Euzebya rosea: one gene and its partner. The protein of the gene in region 2 interacts with the protein of the main gene of each other region in a pairwise test. Links are inferred from orthologs where the notes say so. Each region holds a gene or a part of one and is shown on either strand. Other genes may lie near its edges.

Region 1 (7,169 bases), on a different replicon or contig from region 2:
ATCGGCCCGGACCACAAACACCGATGTTTCGATCCCACGCGCGCGTGGGCAGGTCAATGGCCAACACCAGCGAGTCCCTACCACCCTGGAGCCACACATGATCCGTCATCTCGCCCGAGCCATGATGGCCGGCATCTTCATCTACGGGGGCGTCGACGCCCTCCGCAACCCCGGGTCGAAGGTCCAGGCGGCCGAGGCCGCCGTCGACACCATCCCCGACGACGTGCCGTTCCCGCCCACCGACGACGCCGAGCGGATGGTCCTGGCCAACGGCGCCGTCCAGGTGGTCGGTGGTGGCCTGCTGCTGTTCAACATCCTCCCGCGCCCGGCGTCGCTGGCCCTCGCCGGCAGCCTCGTGCCGACCACCATCGGCGCGCACCGCTTCTGGGAGGCCGAGGGCGACGAACGCCAGGCCCAGCTCCTGCACTTCCTCAAGAACGCCGCGATGTTCGGCGGCCTCGTCATCACCGCCATGGACACCCAGGGCAAGCCCGGCGTGGGCTGGCGCGCCGGCCACCTGGTCGACCGTGCCGGCCACGAGGCGGAGTGGCGTGTCCGCGAGGCCGAGCTGCTCAGCCAGCTTGCCCGCGCCCGCGCGCAGGGCAAGGCCGACGTGGCCCGGGCCAAGGCCCACACCAAGGCCGCCGAGACCCGTGCGGCCGTCTCCGACATCAACGCCCGCACGGTCGCGCCGGCCCGTCAGGCCGTCAAGGACACCAAGCGGAGCGTCCGGGCCCTGAAGGCCACCGGCCGGACCACCGGCAAGGTCGTCGGGAAGACCCTCACCGGCGTGGCCGGGGCCGCGGGCAGCGGCGTCTCCATGGCCGCCCGCGGCGTGAAGTCAGCGGTCAACTCCGTCCGAAGCGACGGCTGAGCGCAGCCAGCAGGCCCATCGGGGCCACCACGAGCAACAACGACGCACCGCCGGTGGAGTCGTCGGGCACCGCCCGGCCTCCCCGGCGGTGTTGCCGTTCCTCGCCACGTCCCTGATCCACGCCAGGGCGTTCTCCACCACGTACCAGCCGCCGTGACGGCGGAGGAGGGCGGCCCGCACGATGGTCCCCTGGCTCGACGGAGATCGGTCGAGCGGGTCTTCGACGCCGGTGGTTCCGAGTCCTGCCGTCAGTCCGCCGGCGTGGCGATCCAGCGGTCGAGGAGGGGCGGGACGGCGTCCAGCAGCTTGACCAGGGCCCGTTCGCGTCGGTCGAACCGGGTCGAGGAGCGCGACACCTTCCACGTGTCGACCAGCAGCTCCGGGTCGGCCTCGAGGACGCTGGGGTGCACGTAGCTGGACCGCGCGACCGCACGGGTGTTGCCCAGCTTGGCCGCGGCGGCGTCGACGGCCGCGACGGGGTCCGGCTCGTCCCCCGCGAGGATCGGCAGGACCATCGCCTCCAGGGCCACGGCGCTGCCGCCCCAGGTCCGGAAGTCCTTGCAGGTCATCCAGCCAGCGGTCAGCTCGGCCAGCAGGGCGTTGGCGTCAGCGGCGCTCAGTCGGTGCAGCTCTCCCTCGGCGTGGACATGGAAGAGGGTGTCGGAGGCCAGCTCGAGCTGGTCGAGCACCTCCGCCAGCAGCTCGTCGGTGACGTGGACCTCGCGCTGCACGCCGGACTTGCCGGGGTAGGACAGCGTGACCTGCCGGTCGCGGACGTCGACGTGGTCACGCTGCAGGGTCGACACCCCGAAGTGGCCGTGCTCCTGCACCGACCGGGGTCCGCCGATGCGTGCCATGCCGCTGTCGACCAAGCGGACCATCGCCGCGGTCGCCTGCCGGACGGGGTCCGTCCCGTCCAGCAGCAGGGCGTCCAGCTCGCGACGCAGGTCCGTCAGCCGGCTCCCCATGCCACGCAGGCGGTCGAAGTTGGCCATGCGCCGACCCTCGGTCCAGCGGTCGTGGTAGCGGTACTGGCGCCGTTCGGCCTCGTCGAGGCCGCGGGCCTGGACGTGCCCGTCGGGGGTCGGGCAGATCCAGACCTCCCGCCAGGCCGGCGGCACGGCCAGCGACAGCACCCGTTCGCGTTCGGGCCCCTCGAGCAGCCTGCCGTCGGGCCCGTGGAAGCTGAAGCCCTTGCCCCGGCGGACGCGGGTGATGCCGGGCAGGTCCTCGGCCACGTAGGTGAGGCCCACACGGTCGGCGAAGACAACGGGGTCGAGGGCGGTGATCGGAGAACTCCCTGTGCGGCGGGCTGGTGCGTCGCCGAATGGTGTTCCCCGATCACGGGGCCCTGACTCCTCCCCTGTGGTTCGGGCTGGTCCCTACCGGTGGGTGTGCAGCTCGTCCCAGACGCGCAGCTCCGGGTCGATGCCGTAGCGCTCGATGGCCTCCGCCGCCAGCTCGGCCTTGACCTCGCCGGCGAGGCTCAGCTCGTGAAGGGCCGCGACGACGATGGACTCGGCGTCGATGCGGAAGATCCGACGCAGCGCCTCACGGGTGTCGGACCGGCCGAACCCGTCGGTGCCGAGGATGGCGAAGCGGCCGGGGACGAACGGCTCGACCAGGCCGGGAAGGGCCTTCTGGTAGTCGGTGACCGCGATGAAGGGACCACCGCGGGACGCCTCGAGCTTGCGGGTCATCAGCGGCACCCGCGGCTCGGCCGTGGGGTGGTCGCGGTTGGTCGTCATGCAGTCCACGCCGTCGCGGTGCAGCTGCACCCAGCCGGGGACCGACCAGATGTCGGCGGCGACGTCCCACTCCTCCCCCAGCATCTGCTGGGCGCGGAGGGTCTCCTTCATCGCCGAGCCGCTGGACAGCAGCTGGACGCGGTGGTTGCGCTCGTCGTCGTAGGTGGCGTAGCGGTAGATGCCGTCGAGGATCTCCTCCTCGTCCAGGCCCTCCGGCATGGCCGGCTGCACCGTCGGCTCGTTGTAGACCGTCACGTAGAAGATGACGTCCTCGGGGTCGTCACCGAACATCCGGTTGATCCCGGCCTCGGTGATCGTCGCCACCTCGTAGGCGAAGGAGGGGTCGAACGCCTCGACGGCGGGGTTGGTCAGCGCGTACAGCGGCGAGTGGCCGTCCTGGTGCTGCAGCCCCTCACCGTTGAGCGTGGTCCGTCCGGCGGTCGCCCCGATCAGGAAGCCACGGGCCCGCTGGTCGGCGGCCTGCCAGATCGAGTCGGCCGTCCGCTGGAACCCGAACATCGAGTAGAAGATGTAGATCGGCAGCATCGGCTGGCCGTGGGTGGCGTAGGACGAGCCCACCGCGGCGAAGCTGGCCATCGAACCGGCCTCGGTGATGCCCTCGTGCAGGATCTGGCCGTCGGTGGCCTCCTGGTAGGACAGCAGCATCGCCTTGTCGACCGACTCGTAGTTCTGGCCGTGCGGCGAGTAGATCTTCTCCGTGGAGAACATCGTGTCCATGCCGAACGTGCGGGCCTCGTCGGGGATGATCGGCACGATGCGGGGGCCGAGCTCGGGGTGCTTGAACAGGTCCTTGAGCAGCCGGACGAACGCCATCGTCGTGGCGACCTCGCTCTTGCCGCTGCCCTTCTTCAGCTCGCCGTAGGCGTCGTGCTCGGGCAGGTCGATGCCCTGGTACTGCACCTTCCGGGTGGGGATGGGGCCGCCGAGCTCGGCTCGACGCTCCATCATGTAGGCCATCTCCTCGGAGTCCTCGCCGGGGTGGTAGTACGGCGGCAGGTCACCCTCGAGGTCGCTGTCGGGGATGTCGAGGTCGATGCGGTCCCGGAAGGTCTTCAGCGCCTTGCGGGTCAGCTTCTTCATCTGGTGGGTGGCGTTGCGGGCCTCGAAGTCGGGGCCGAGGGTCCAGCCCTTGATGGTCTTGGCGAGGATCACGGTCGGCTGGCCGGTGTGCTCGGTCGCGGCCTTGTAGGCGGCGTAGACCTTGCGGTAGTCGTGGCCACCACGGTCGAGGACGGGCAGGTCGGCCTCGGTCAGGCCGGACTCGTCGAGGATCCGCTTCAGCTCCGGGGAGTTGAAGAAGTGCTCGCGGATGTAGTCGCCGTCCTTGGTGGTGTAGGTCTGGAACTGCCCGTCGGGGGTGTTGTTCATCCGCTCGACCAGCGCACCGTTGACGTCGAGGGACAGCAGCTGGTCCCACTTGCGGCCCCAGACGACCTTGATGACGTTCCAGCCGGCCCCGCGGAACAGGCTCTCGAGCTCCTGGATGATCTTGCCGTTGCCGCGGACCGGGCCGTCGAGGCGCTGCAGGTTGCAGTTGACGACCCAGACGAGGTTGTCGAGCTCCTCGCGAGCGGCGACGGTCAGCGCCCCCTGTGCCTCGGGTTCGTCCATCTCGCCGTCACCGACGAACGCCCACACGCGCTGCTGGGAGGTGTCGGAGAAGCCGCGGTTGTGCAGGTAGCGGTTGAAGCGCGCCTGGTAGATCGACCCGAGGGACCCAAGGCCCATCGAGACCGTGGGGAACTCCCAGAAGTCGGGCATGAGCCGAGGGTGGGGATAGCTGGACAACCCGCCGGGCTGGGACTCCTGCCGGAACAGGTCCAGCTGCTCGGTGGTCAGGCGGCCCTCGAGGAAGGCGCGGGAGTAGATGCCGGGCGAGCCGTGGCCCTGGATGAACAGCTGGTCGCCGCCGCCCTCGTGCTCCTTGCCGCGGAAGAAGTGGTTGAAGCCGACCTCGTAGAGGCTGGCGGCCGAGGCGTAGGTGGCGATGTGTCCGCCGACGCCCACGCCGGGTCGCTGGGCGCGGGTCACCATGACCGCGGCGTTCCAGCGGACGTAGGCGCGGATCCGGCGCTCGATGTGCTCGTCACCCGGGAAGTCGGGCTCGCGCGACGGCGGGATGGTGTTGATGTAGTCGGTCGATCGCAGCGCGGGGACGCCGACGCCGGCCTCCCGGGAGCGCTCGAGCAAGCGCAGCATCAGGTACCTGGCGCGTTCGCGTCCGTGGTGTTCGACCACAGCGTCGAGTGAGTCGACCCATTCCTGGGTCTCGGCGGGATCCATGTCGGGCAGCTGGGTGGGCATGCCGTCGGTGATGATGCGCTGGGGGTCGCCCTGCGGGTTCGCGGTCTCGCTCATGTCGTCCTCCATGTGACCGGTCTGGGGGCACAGACTAGTCGAGTTGACACCGACGTCGACTCGATCAGCCGGTTTGTGGCCTGACAGGCCAAATGGGTCGTCGGGGTGGGGTCACTCCGAGGCGGGGCCTGTGAAGCGGGGCGGCCGCTTCTCCTTGATGGCGGCGACGCCCTCGTGGACGTCGGGGCCGGCGAAGCCCATGAACTCCAGGGCGAGGGAGGTGTCGAACGTCGGGCCGGCCTGGCGCAGCCACTGGTTGAGGGAGTACTTGGTCCAGCGGATGGCGCTCTGGCTGCCGTCGCGGAGGGTGCGGGCGACGTCGTGGGCCTCGGCATGCAGCGCCTCCTCGTCATCGACGACCAGGCTGATCAGGCCCATGCGCTCGGCGTCCTCGCCGCTCATCGGGCGGCAGGTCAGCAGGTAGTACTTGGCCTTGGCCATCCCGATCAGCAGCGGCCAGATGATCGCGGCGTGGTCGCCCGCGGCGACGCCGAGCTTGGTGTGGCCGTCGATGATCCGGCAGTCCCTGGTGGCGATGGACACGTCGGCCAGGACACCGGCGACGAGACCGGCCCCGACGGCGACGCCGTGCATGGCGGAGATGATCGGCTTGCTGCAGTTGATGACCTCGTAGACCAGGTCGCGGGCCTCCTTGAGCACCCGGACGCGGGTCTCGAAGTCGTTGGCCATGTCGGTGACGAGGTCGAGGTCCCCGCCGGAGGAGAACGCCTTGCCCTCGCCGCGGATGATCGCGACCTTCGTGGCCGGGTCGCGGTCGATGGCCCGCCAGACGTTGGCGAGGTCGCGGTGCATGTCGTGGCCGGCCGCGTTCAGGCGGCCGGGGGTCGACATGACGATCTCGAGGAGGCCCTCCTCGGGACGGGAGAACCGGAGGCTCTCGAACTCGGCGTAGGGCTGCAGGTCGCTGGTCGTCTCGTCCATGCGGCAGACCGTATCCGAGACGTGGCGAGCCACGTACGCATCTCACCGGCCCACGGGGGTCGCGTCGGGTGGTTCGGGCCCGAAGGTCACCTGCGCCGCCGTCGGTCTGGCGTACGGTCGTGGGAGTTCACGATCGGTGCCACCGGGCGATAGCGTCCGGAGCAGCGCCGGTCACCCAGACACCAGGCCAGACACCCCAGCCAGAGAAAGGCCCGCACATGCCTACCCCGATCCGGCGGTCACCCATGGTGATCGTCGCGTTCCTCGCCCTCGCCGCGTTCGGGTCGGCGTGCAGCCAGAACGCGCTGGAGTTCACCATCGGCGAGTGCGTGAACCTGCCCGACGGCACCCAGATCAGCGACTACGAGACCGTCGACTGCGGCGAAGCGCACGACGCCGAGGTCTACGCGCTGCCCCAGCACCCCGACGGCCCGGACGCGGCCTTCCCCGGGCAGAGCGTCCTCGAGGAGTTCGCCGACGAGCGCTGCAAGCAGGACTTCGAGGCCTACGTGGGCATCGAGTACAACCAGTCGACCATCTACTCCACGGCGCTGACGCCGTCACAGGAGTCGTGGGACGGCGCGGAGGACCGCGAGATCGTCTGCCTGCTGGTCGGCGAGCCGCTGGAGGACTCCAGCGGCTTCGCGCAGCTCACCGGGTCCAAGGAGGGCTCCGGCGAGTAGCCACCCCCCGGGGCGGGCTACTGGTCGCCGTCCCCGCCACCGTCGCCGCCCCGGCCCTGCAGCTGGTTCTTGACCCGCTGGCAGTCGGGACAGACGGGGTACTTCGAGCCGTCGCGGCTGGGGACCCACTTCTTGCCGCAGAGGGCACGGATCGGCACGCCGGTCACCATCGACTCGGTCACCATGGCCTTGGGGTTCTTGCCCCACACGTAGTGGGCGAAGCGATCGTGGTCACCCTCGTCGGTGGTGACCTGACGCTCCTCGACGCGGGTCTGCTCGTCGATGTCGGGCATGACGATGGGGCCCTTGGTGGACGTGGACATGACGACACCTCTGGATCGGTCGTGTGCGCGGGGCGACCAGCGTACCGATCGTCCCGACCGGTTCAGGCCCGACTGTCAGTCCCAGACACGGTCCAGGCGCCACTGCCCGTCCTCGGCCACCAGCTCGTAGATCCCGCGTGACGGCGAGCCGTTCTGCGCCTCGACACGCCACAGGTCCCGCTGGGGCACCTCGACGCCCCCACCCGACCAGTAGGCCGCG
Region 2 (6,737 bases):
GTGCTGGAACGGCGCGACGGCGCATGGGTGCAGCTCAACGACGACGTCTACGCCGACGGGGTCGGCCCGCTGCCGACGCACCGGGACTTCCGTGGCGGCAACGCCGGCGTCGGGGTCAGGCTGACCCGTGACCAGGCGGCTCGCATCGACAACGTCGGCGGCGCCACCCAGCGCGGCGACCTGCTGGAGGTGGTCGCGGAGTTCCGTCGCGTCGACCCCGAGACCGCCGAGGTCGCGATCCTGCACGTGGAGACGATGCGGATCCTCCGACGGGGCGAACCCTTCGAGATCCCCGAGGCGCCGGGCCGGGCGGCTGTCGCCATGGTCGCCGCCGCCGGAGCACTCGCGATCGTGGTGATCGAGCGACGTCGGCGAGAGCGGTGACCCTCACCCTCAGACCCGACCTCGGCGACCTGGCCACCATCGCGCGCCTGGTCTCGCGCGTGGTGCTGGTCGTGTCCCTCGCGATGCTCGTCCCGTCGCTGCTCGGGGTGGTCAACGGCGAACGCGATGCGGCGGCGGTCATGCTGTTCGGCGCCGCGGTCGGCCTGCTGCTCAGCGGCATCGCCGAGCTGCTGCTGCCCGCCGTGGACGACGTCACCTGGGGCGAGGGCATGGTCGCCGCCGGCTTGTCGTGGCTGGTCGCCCCGCTGGTGTGCGCACTACCGCTGTACGCCTCCGGGTACTTCCCGACGTTCCTGCACGCCTACTTCGACGCGATGTCGGCGCTGACGTGCGCTGGCCTGTCGGTCCTCAACGACCTCGACCACCTGCCCGACTCGCTCAACCTGTGGCGCCACCTGATGCAGTTCATGGGCGGCCAGGGGATCATCCTCGTGGTCCTGACGTTCTTCGCCGGCGGAGGTGGCGCCGTCGGCATGTACGCCGGCGAGGCCCGCGAGGACAAGATCCTGCCGAACGTCCGCCGGACGGCCCGGTTCATCTGGCGCGCCTCGCTGGTCTACTTCGCCATCGGCGGGTCTGCCCTGACGATCGCCCTCATCGGCGACGGCATGGCCCTCTGGCCTGCGGCCTTCCACGCCACCAACCTGTTCTTCGCGGCGTTCGACACCGGTGGGTTCGCCCCGCGGTCGTCCTCGGTCGGCTATTACCACTCCGCTGCGGTGGAGGGCGTGCTGATCGTCCTCATGGTCGCGGGCGCCCTCAGCTTCGCCCTGCACTACCGGCTGTGGCAGGGCGACGCGAAGGAGATGCGTCGCAACCTGGAGACCAAGGTGCTGGCCGTCACCTTCACGTTGTTGTCGACGATGATGTTCGCCGGCCTCGTGACCGAGCTGGTGCACGAGGACTTCGTGGCCACGCTCCGACGAGGGCTGTTCCAGATGGTCAGCGCACACAGCGGCGCCGGCTTCGCCTCGGTCCCCGGTGCCCTGTTCTCCAGCGCCTGGGGGGTCCTCGCCCCCGGCGCGCTGATCCTCGCGATGACCATCGGCGGGATGTCCGGTTCGACCACCGGTGGCATCAAGGCCATCCGCCTGGGGCTGGTCGGCAAGCAGCTGGCCCGGGTCGCCCGCCAGGTCGCCCTGCCCCGTGATGCCGTCGTCGTCAGCCGGTACCACCACCTGAGCAGCCACGTCCTCAACCCCGACGTCGCCCGGGCCGCGACGATGGTCCTGCTGCTGTTCGGCGCGCTCTACTTCTCCGGGACCGCCGTCGGGTTGTTCTACGGCTACCCCCTGGAGGAGTCGTTGTTCGAGTCGACCTCGGCAGCCGCTGGCGTGGGGTTGAGCGTCGGGATCACGTCACCGACGATGCCGGCCCCGCTGATGGCCACCTACGTCGCCCAGATGTACCTGGGTCGGCTGGAGTTCATCTCGGCCCTCGCCCTGATGGGCTACATCCACTCCATGGTGCGGGGCACCCGATGACCCGCGTCCCCACCCGCCTGCAGGGCCTGGCCATCCTGCTCGCCGTCGTGGGCGTGGCCGCGGTGCTGGCGGTGTCGGCGGGCGCGGTCCGTCCGCCGCCCGGCGAGCCGCTGCTGCGCGGCGGGGCGTTGTCCGCCCGCACCTGCGACTCGCCGGTCGCCATCGTCGAGCCGGTCCCGGTGACCAGCGGCACGCTGCACGGCTGCCCCGAACGGTTCGACGGCCGCCGGGTTCGCGTCGTGGGGGAGGCGGTCGGCGACCTGCTTGGCCGCGGGCCCCGCCGCTGGGTGCAGCTCAACGACGACGCCTACGCCACCGCCGGACCCCTGTCGGTGCATGGCCAGACCCTCGGGACCAACAGCGGCGTCGCCGTGCTGCTGCCCGACGGGCAGGACCCCACCGTCCTCGGTGGGCCCGACCGCTGGGGGGACCTCGTCGAGGTGGTCGGGGTGTTCCACACGACCGCGGCGGAGGACCAGGGGGGCCCGGCGGTCATCGCCGAGGAGATGTGGGTGCTGCAGACCGGCCGGTCGGTGGACGAGCTCCCGCTGGGCGCGCTGCCGGCGGCGACGTGCAGTGTCCTGCTGGCTGCCGGTGCGGTGTGGGGCGTCGTGGGCGTGCGTCGACGGCGCACGCCGTCCTGACCCCGCGACCTCAGTCCGTGCCGACGGCGCGCGCCTGCTTGGCCTTGTCGCGGCGTCCCGCGATCAGCGAGGACGGGCAGAGGTCCTCGACCACGCAGCTGCCGCACCGGGGACGCAGGGCGTCGCAGACCCGTCGACCGTGCAGGATGATGACGAGGCTGGCCGGGCCGTACAGCTCCCGGGGGAACAGCCGCATCAGGTCCTTCTCGATCCTGACCGCGTCGTCGTTGCGGGTGAAGCCGAACCGCTTGGACAGCCGCGTCACGTGGGTGTCGACGGCGATGCCGGCATCGGGGTCCTCCAGCAGGGCCTCCGGTGCGGAGCCGGCGAGGACGACGTTGGCGGTCTTGCGGGCGACCCCCGGCAACGTCAGCAGGTCCTTCATCCGCAGCGGGACCTCGCCGTCGAAGTCCTCGATGAGCGCCTGGCAGATCCCGCGGATCGACTTGGTCTTCTGCCGGTAGAAGCCCGAGGACTTGATGTCGGTCTGCAGCTCCTCCTCCGGGACCGACAGGTAGTCCTCGGGGGTGCGGTACTTCACGAACAGCGTCTTGGTGATCTCGTTGATCTTCTTGTCCGTGGACTGCGCGGACATGACCGTGGCGATCAGCAGCTCGAAGGGGCTGGAGTGGTCGAGCTCGATGACCCCGCCCTCGTAGGTCGCCATCAGGCGATCGACGATGACGGGTGCCCGCAGCGTCTTGCCGCTGTCGCGGTCCAGCGGACGGCCCGTGGCGGGCACGGAGGGGGTGGCGTCGGAGGAGTCAGTCATCGGCCGGGCAGCCTACCGGCCCGCCCACCCGACGCCCGCCACTCCGCCATCGGGGACGCCCGTCATTCATTCGCCGGGGACGAACGCCTCGGCGGCCAGCAGGTCGGCGTCGACCTGCAGCAGGAACAGGCCGTCGTAGGCGTTGACCGCCACGACCCCGTCGTCGAAGTAGGGGTAGTTGGACCAGGTCCCCACGAAGCTGGCGTTGTCGTGGTCGGGGAACACGTCGAAGTGGGCGATCTCGGCCAGGGTGCCACCGTCGTAGAGGCCCTCGGTGTCGAGGATGCGCAGGCCAGCGGCGTAGTTGGACTGGTACAGCAGCCCGTCGCGTGTGTACATGTTGTGGTCGATGGCCGTCGTCGGGCCGAAGTACTCCACCGGCAGCTGCGGGGCGGTCAGGTCCTCGAAGTCGAAGATCATCGTGCGGGTGTTGAAGCCGAAGGTCTGCTCGTCGGTCTCGTCGCCCAGCAGGAAGAAGCGGTGGTCCTCCGTCAGCCAGCCCTGATGGACGTAGCTGGACCGGGTGTAGGGGAACAGGCCCAGGCGCACGGGCGCGGCCTTGTCGGTGACGTCGACGATGGAGACCCATTCCTCGGCGGCGTTGAAGCAGATCTCGTGGTCGGTGAACCGGGTGTCGGGACCGTGGTAGGTCACGCACTGGGCGTCGTGGACGTACAGGTCCAGCGCCGAGCAGCCAGCCGAGGTCGGGACCGCCGGATCGGAGATGTCGACGAAGTGCAGGCCACCGCGACCGCACAGCACGTCGTTCACGGTGTTCCCGGAGGTGCCGCCCACGATGTAGGCGAAGTCGGTGTCGGGGTTGATGACGATGTTGTGGGAGGTGTTGGACGCGTCGCGGTAGTGCGCGAGGGCGGCGTGCTCGCGGGTCGGGTCGACGTCGAGGCCGTCGAGGGTGGTCAGGTCGAACACCTGCATGCCGTGCGCCGATGCCTCGGCCACGATGTAGGCGTGGTTGCCGCGGACCTTGATGTCCTTCCAGACGCTGAACTCCGTGGCCGGGTTGGGCAGCTCACCGAGGTTCTCCAGGGTCGGCAGGCCGGTGTCGGCGTCGGTGACGATGCGGAAGAAGGCCGTGGAGTTGGTCTTGCCCATCAGCACGTACTCCTCGCCGGTCGTGGGCGAGGTCCAGCCCCACACGTCGCTGCCCTCCAGCTTCTCCGGTGAGCTGTCGCCGTAGAACTCCTGCCCGAGGCCCGCGACCGGCACGAACGCGAGCAGGTCGACGCCCTCGCAGGAGAAGGCGATCTCGGCGGTGACCGCGGCCACGCCACCGGTGCACTCGGCGGCGCCGAGGGGCTCGGTCACGCCCGCCAGCACGGCCGACGGGGATCCCTGCATGGCGGCGGACTTGTGGTCGTGGTCGCGCAGCTGGTCGGTGGTCCACATCGCCTGGAAGGGGCTGGCGAAGGCGAGGGTGCCCAGCAGCAGCAGGGCGCAGAGGATGGCGTTGGTACGCGACACGGGAGTTCCTTGGGGCGGGTTCGGCCGACGTCGTCACGACGTCGATGTCGTCGTGGGGACATTCGCCGTCGGGTCCGGGAACTCCTGCCCCCTCGACGACGACGCCGACGACCCGTCCGGGATCGGCCCAGCGGACGGACGATCAGCCCTCGGAGGTCCCGCCGTCGACGGGCAACATGACCGTGAACGTCGATCCCTCGCCGAGCACGCTGGACACGCGCACCTTGCCCTTGTGCCGCTCGACGGCGTGGCGCACGAGCGCCAGCCCGAGGCCGGTGCCACCCGCCGCCCGGCTGCGCGCCTTGTCGACTCGGTAGAACCGCTCGAACACCCGGTCCTGGTCGGCCTCGGGGATGCCGATCCCCGTGTCGGTGACACGCACCATCACCTCCGACGCGCGGCGCCTGACCTTGACCTCGACCCGACCGCCGTCCCGGTTGTACTGGATGGCGTTGAGGACCAGGTTGCCGATGATGACCTTCAGGTCCTCCGGGTAGCCGATGACGCTGACGTCGGGGGTCGCGTCGAAGGCCAGGCGGATCCCGCGCGCCTCGGCGGTCTCCCGTGCCCGTTCGACCTGGGCCTCCGCGAGCTCGGTGACGTCGACCCGCCGCTGGCCGCGGCCGTCGACGCCCTCCTCCAGGCGGGTGAGGTCCAGCAGGTCGCGGACCAGCTGCGCCAGCCTGGTCGCCTCCAGCTGCACCCGCTCGGCCATCGTGCGGGCCCGTTCCGGATCGCGCTCCATCGCCATGGTCAGGGAGTCCGCCAGCGCCTGCATGCCGGTGACGGGCGTCTTCAGCTCGTGGGAGGCGTTGGCGACGAAGTCGCGGCGCATGTGCTCGACCCGGCGGATGTCGGTCAGGTCGGTCACGACGATCGCGACCTCGTTGACCGCGATGCGGCTGAGGTTGGCCTCCAGCTCGCGCCCGTTGCGGGTGACGGAGACGTCGACGACCCGGTCGGTCTCCAGCACCTCCCTGACGGCCTCGGCCAGGCCGGCCACCCCGAGGGCCCGCATCGGGGTCAGGTCGACGAGGTCCTCGGGGAGGGCGAAGGTGTCGCGGGCCGCGGGGTTGGCGTAGGCCAGCACACCGTCGGTGAACAACATCACCGACGCGGGGATGGCGTCGAGCACGCGCTGCACCCGTTCGCGTTCGTCGCGGAGGGACTCGAAGCGGTCGCGCAGCACCGTTGCCACGTCGTTGAGCGCCTGGACCAGCCGCTGCCACTCGCGCCCGCCCTCGGCGGTGAGGGTCTGCGGCTGCTCGACGTCGGAGGCGAACTTCACCACCTGGTCGGCCACGCCCCGGAGGCGTTCCTCGGAGATCCGCAGCAGCAGGGCGTCCAGCCCCAGGCCCGCCAGGCCGAGCAGCGGGACGACCCACCACATGGCCGAGCGACCGGCCGCCCCGACGAGGGCAGCCAGCATCATCGCCAGCGGCAGCAGGTAACGGGTGCGGCGCAGCATGCCGCTATCGTCCCCCGCGCCGTGCGGTCAGTCGGTGAACTTGTACCCGACCCCTCGGACGGTGACGATCAGCTCGGGGTTGCGCGGGTCGTGTTCGATGCGTCCGCGGATGCGCTTGATGTGCACGTCGAGGGTCTTGGTGTCCCCCACGTAGTCGGCGCCCCAGACCCGGTCGATGATGAGGTCGCGGGTCATGACGCGGCCGGCGTTGCGGACCAGCAGCTCGAGGAGCGCGAACTCCTTGGGCGGCAGGTCGACCAGCTCGCCCCGGACCGACACCTCGTGGCGCTCGGGGTCGATGCGGACGGCCTGGACCTCCAGCGGCGCGCCCATGTCGGGCAGGTCCCAGTCGGCGCCGCGCCGCAGGACGGCACGCACCCGTGCAGCCACCTCACGCATCGAGAACGGCTTGGTGACGTAGTCGTCGGCCCCCAGCTCGAGGCCGACCACCTTGTCGATCTCGGAGTCCTTGGCCGTCAGCA

Evidence for each region. Proteins that work in one complex are often made in the same cells at the same time.
Region 1: the proteins of nth (region 2) and aceE interact in binary tests that used the Escherichia coli proteins (3 or more experiments, as listed by UniProt). The link is inferred for Euzebya rosea from one-to-one orthologs.

The regions. Positions count from the first base shown.
Region 1 is NZ_PGDQ01000026.1:27,486-34,654, reverse strand. What follows is about bases 2,057-5,368. They hold aceE (pyruvate dehydrogenase (acetyl-transferring), homodimeric type), read right to left. Parts: upstream 5,002-5,368; coding sequence 2,257-5,001; downstream 2,057-2,256. Other genes in these bases: CUC05_RS23200 (enoyl-CoA hydratase/isomerase family protein), read right to left, coding at 5,113-5,368; CUC05_RS23210 (DNA topoisomerase IB), read right to left, coding at 2,057-2,127. Also shown: CUC05_RS23215 (DoxX family protein), read left to right, coding at 98-874; more of CUC05_RS23210, read right to left, coding at 1,123-2,056; more of CUC05_RS23200, read right to left, coding at 5,369-5,943; CUC05_RS23195 (septum formation family protein), read left to right, coding at 6,162-6,626; CUC05_RS23190 (DUF3039 domain-containing protein), read right to left, coding at 6,644-6,949; CUC05_RS23185 (DUF6504 family protein), read right to left, coding at 7,025-7,169. UniProt on the Escherichia coli protein: Component of the pyruvate dehydrogenase (PDH) complex, that catalyzes the overall conversion of pyruvate to acetyl-CoA and CO(2).
Region 2 is NZ_PGDQ01000010.1:79,725-86,461, reverse strand. What follows is about bases 1,425-4,304. They hold nth (endonuclease III), read right to left. Parts: upstream 3,306-4,304; coding sequence 2,544-3,305; downstream 1,425-2,543. Other genes in these bases: CUC05_RS14525 (choice-of-anchor B family protein), read right to left, coding at 3,372-4,304; CUC05_RS14535 (hypothetical protein), read left to right, coding at 1,886-2,533; CUC05_RS14540 (TrkH family potassium uptake protein), read left to right, coding at 1,425-1,889. In the rest of the region: CUC05_RS14545 (hypothetical protein), read left to right, coding at 1-384; more of CUC05_RS14540, read left to right, coding at 381-1,424; more of CUC05_RS14525, read right to left, coding at 4,305-4,787; CUC05_RS14520 (sensor histidine kinase), read right to left, coding at 4,930-6,255; CUC05_RS14515 (response regulator transcription factor), read right to left, coding at 6,283-6,737. UniProt on the Escherichia coli protein: DNA repair enzyme that has both DNA N-glycosylase activity and AP-lyase activity. The DNA N-glycosylase activity releases various damaged pyrimidines from DNA by cleaving the N-glycosidic bond, leaving an AP (apurinic/apyrimidinic) site.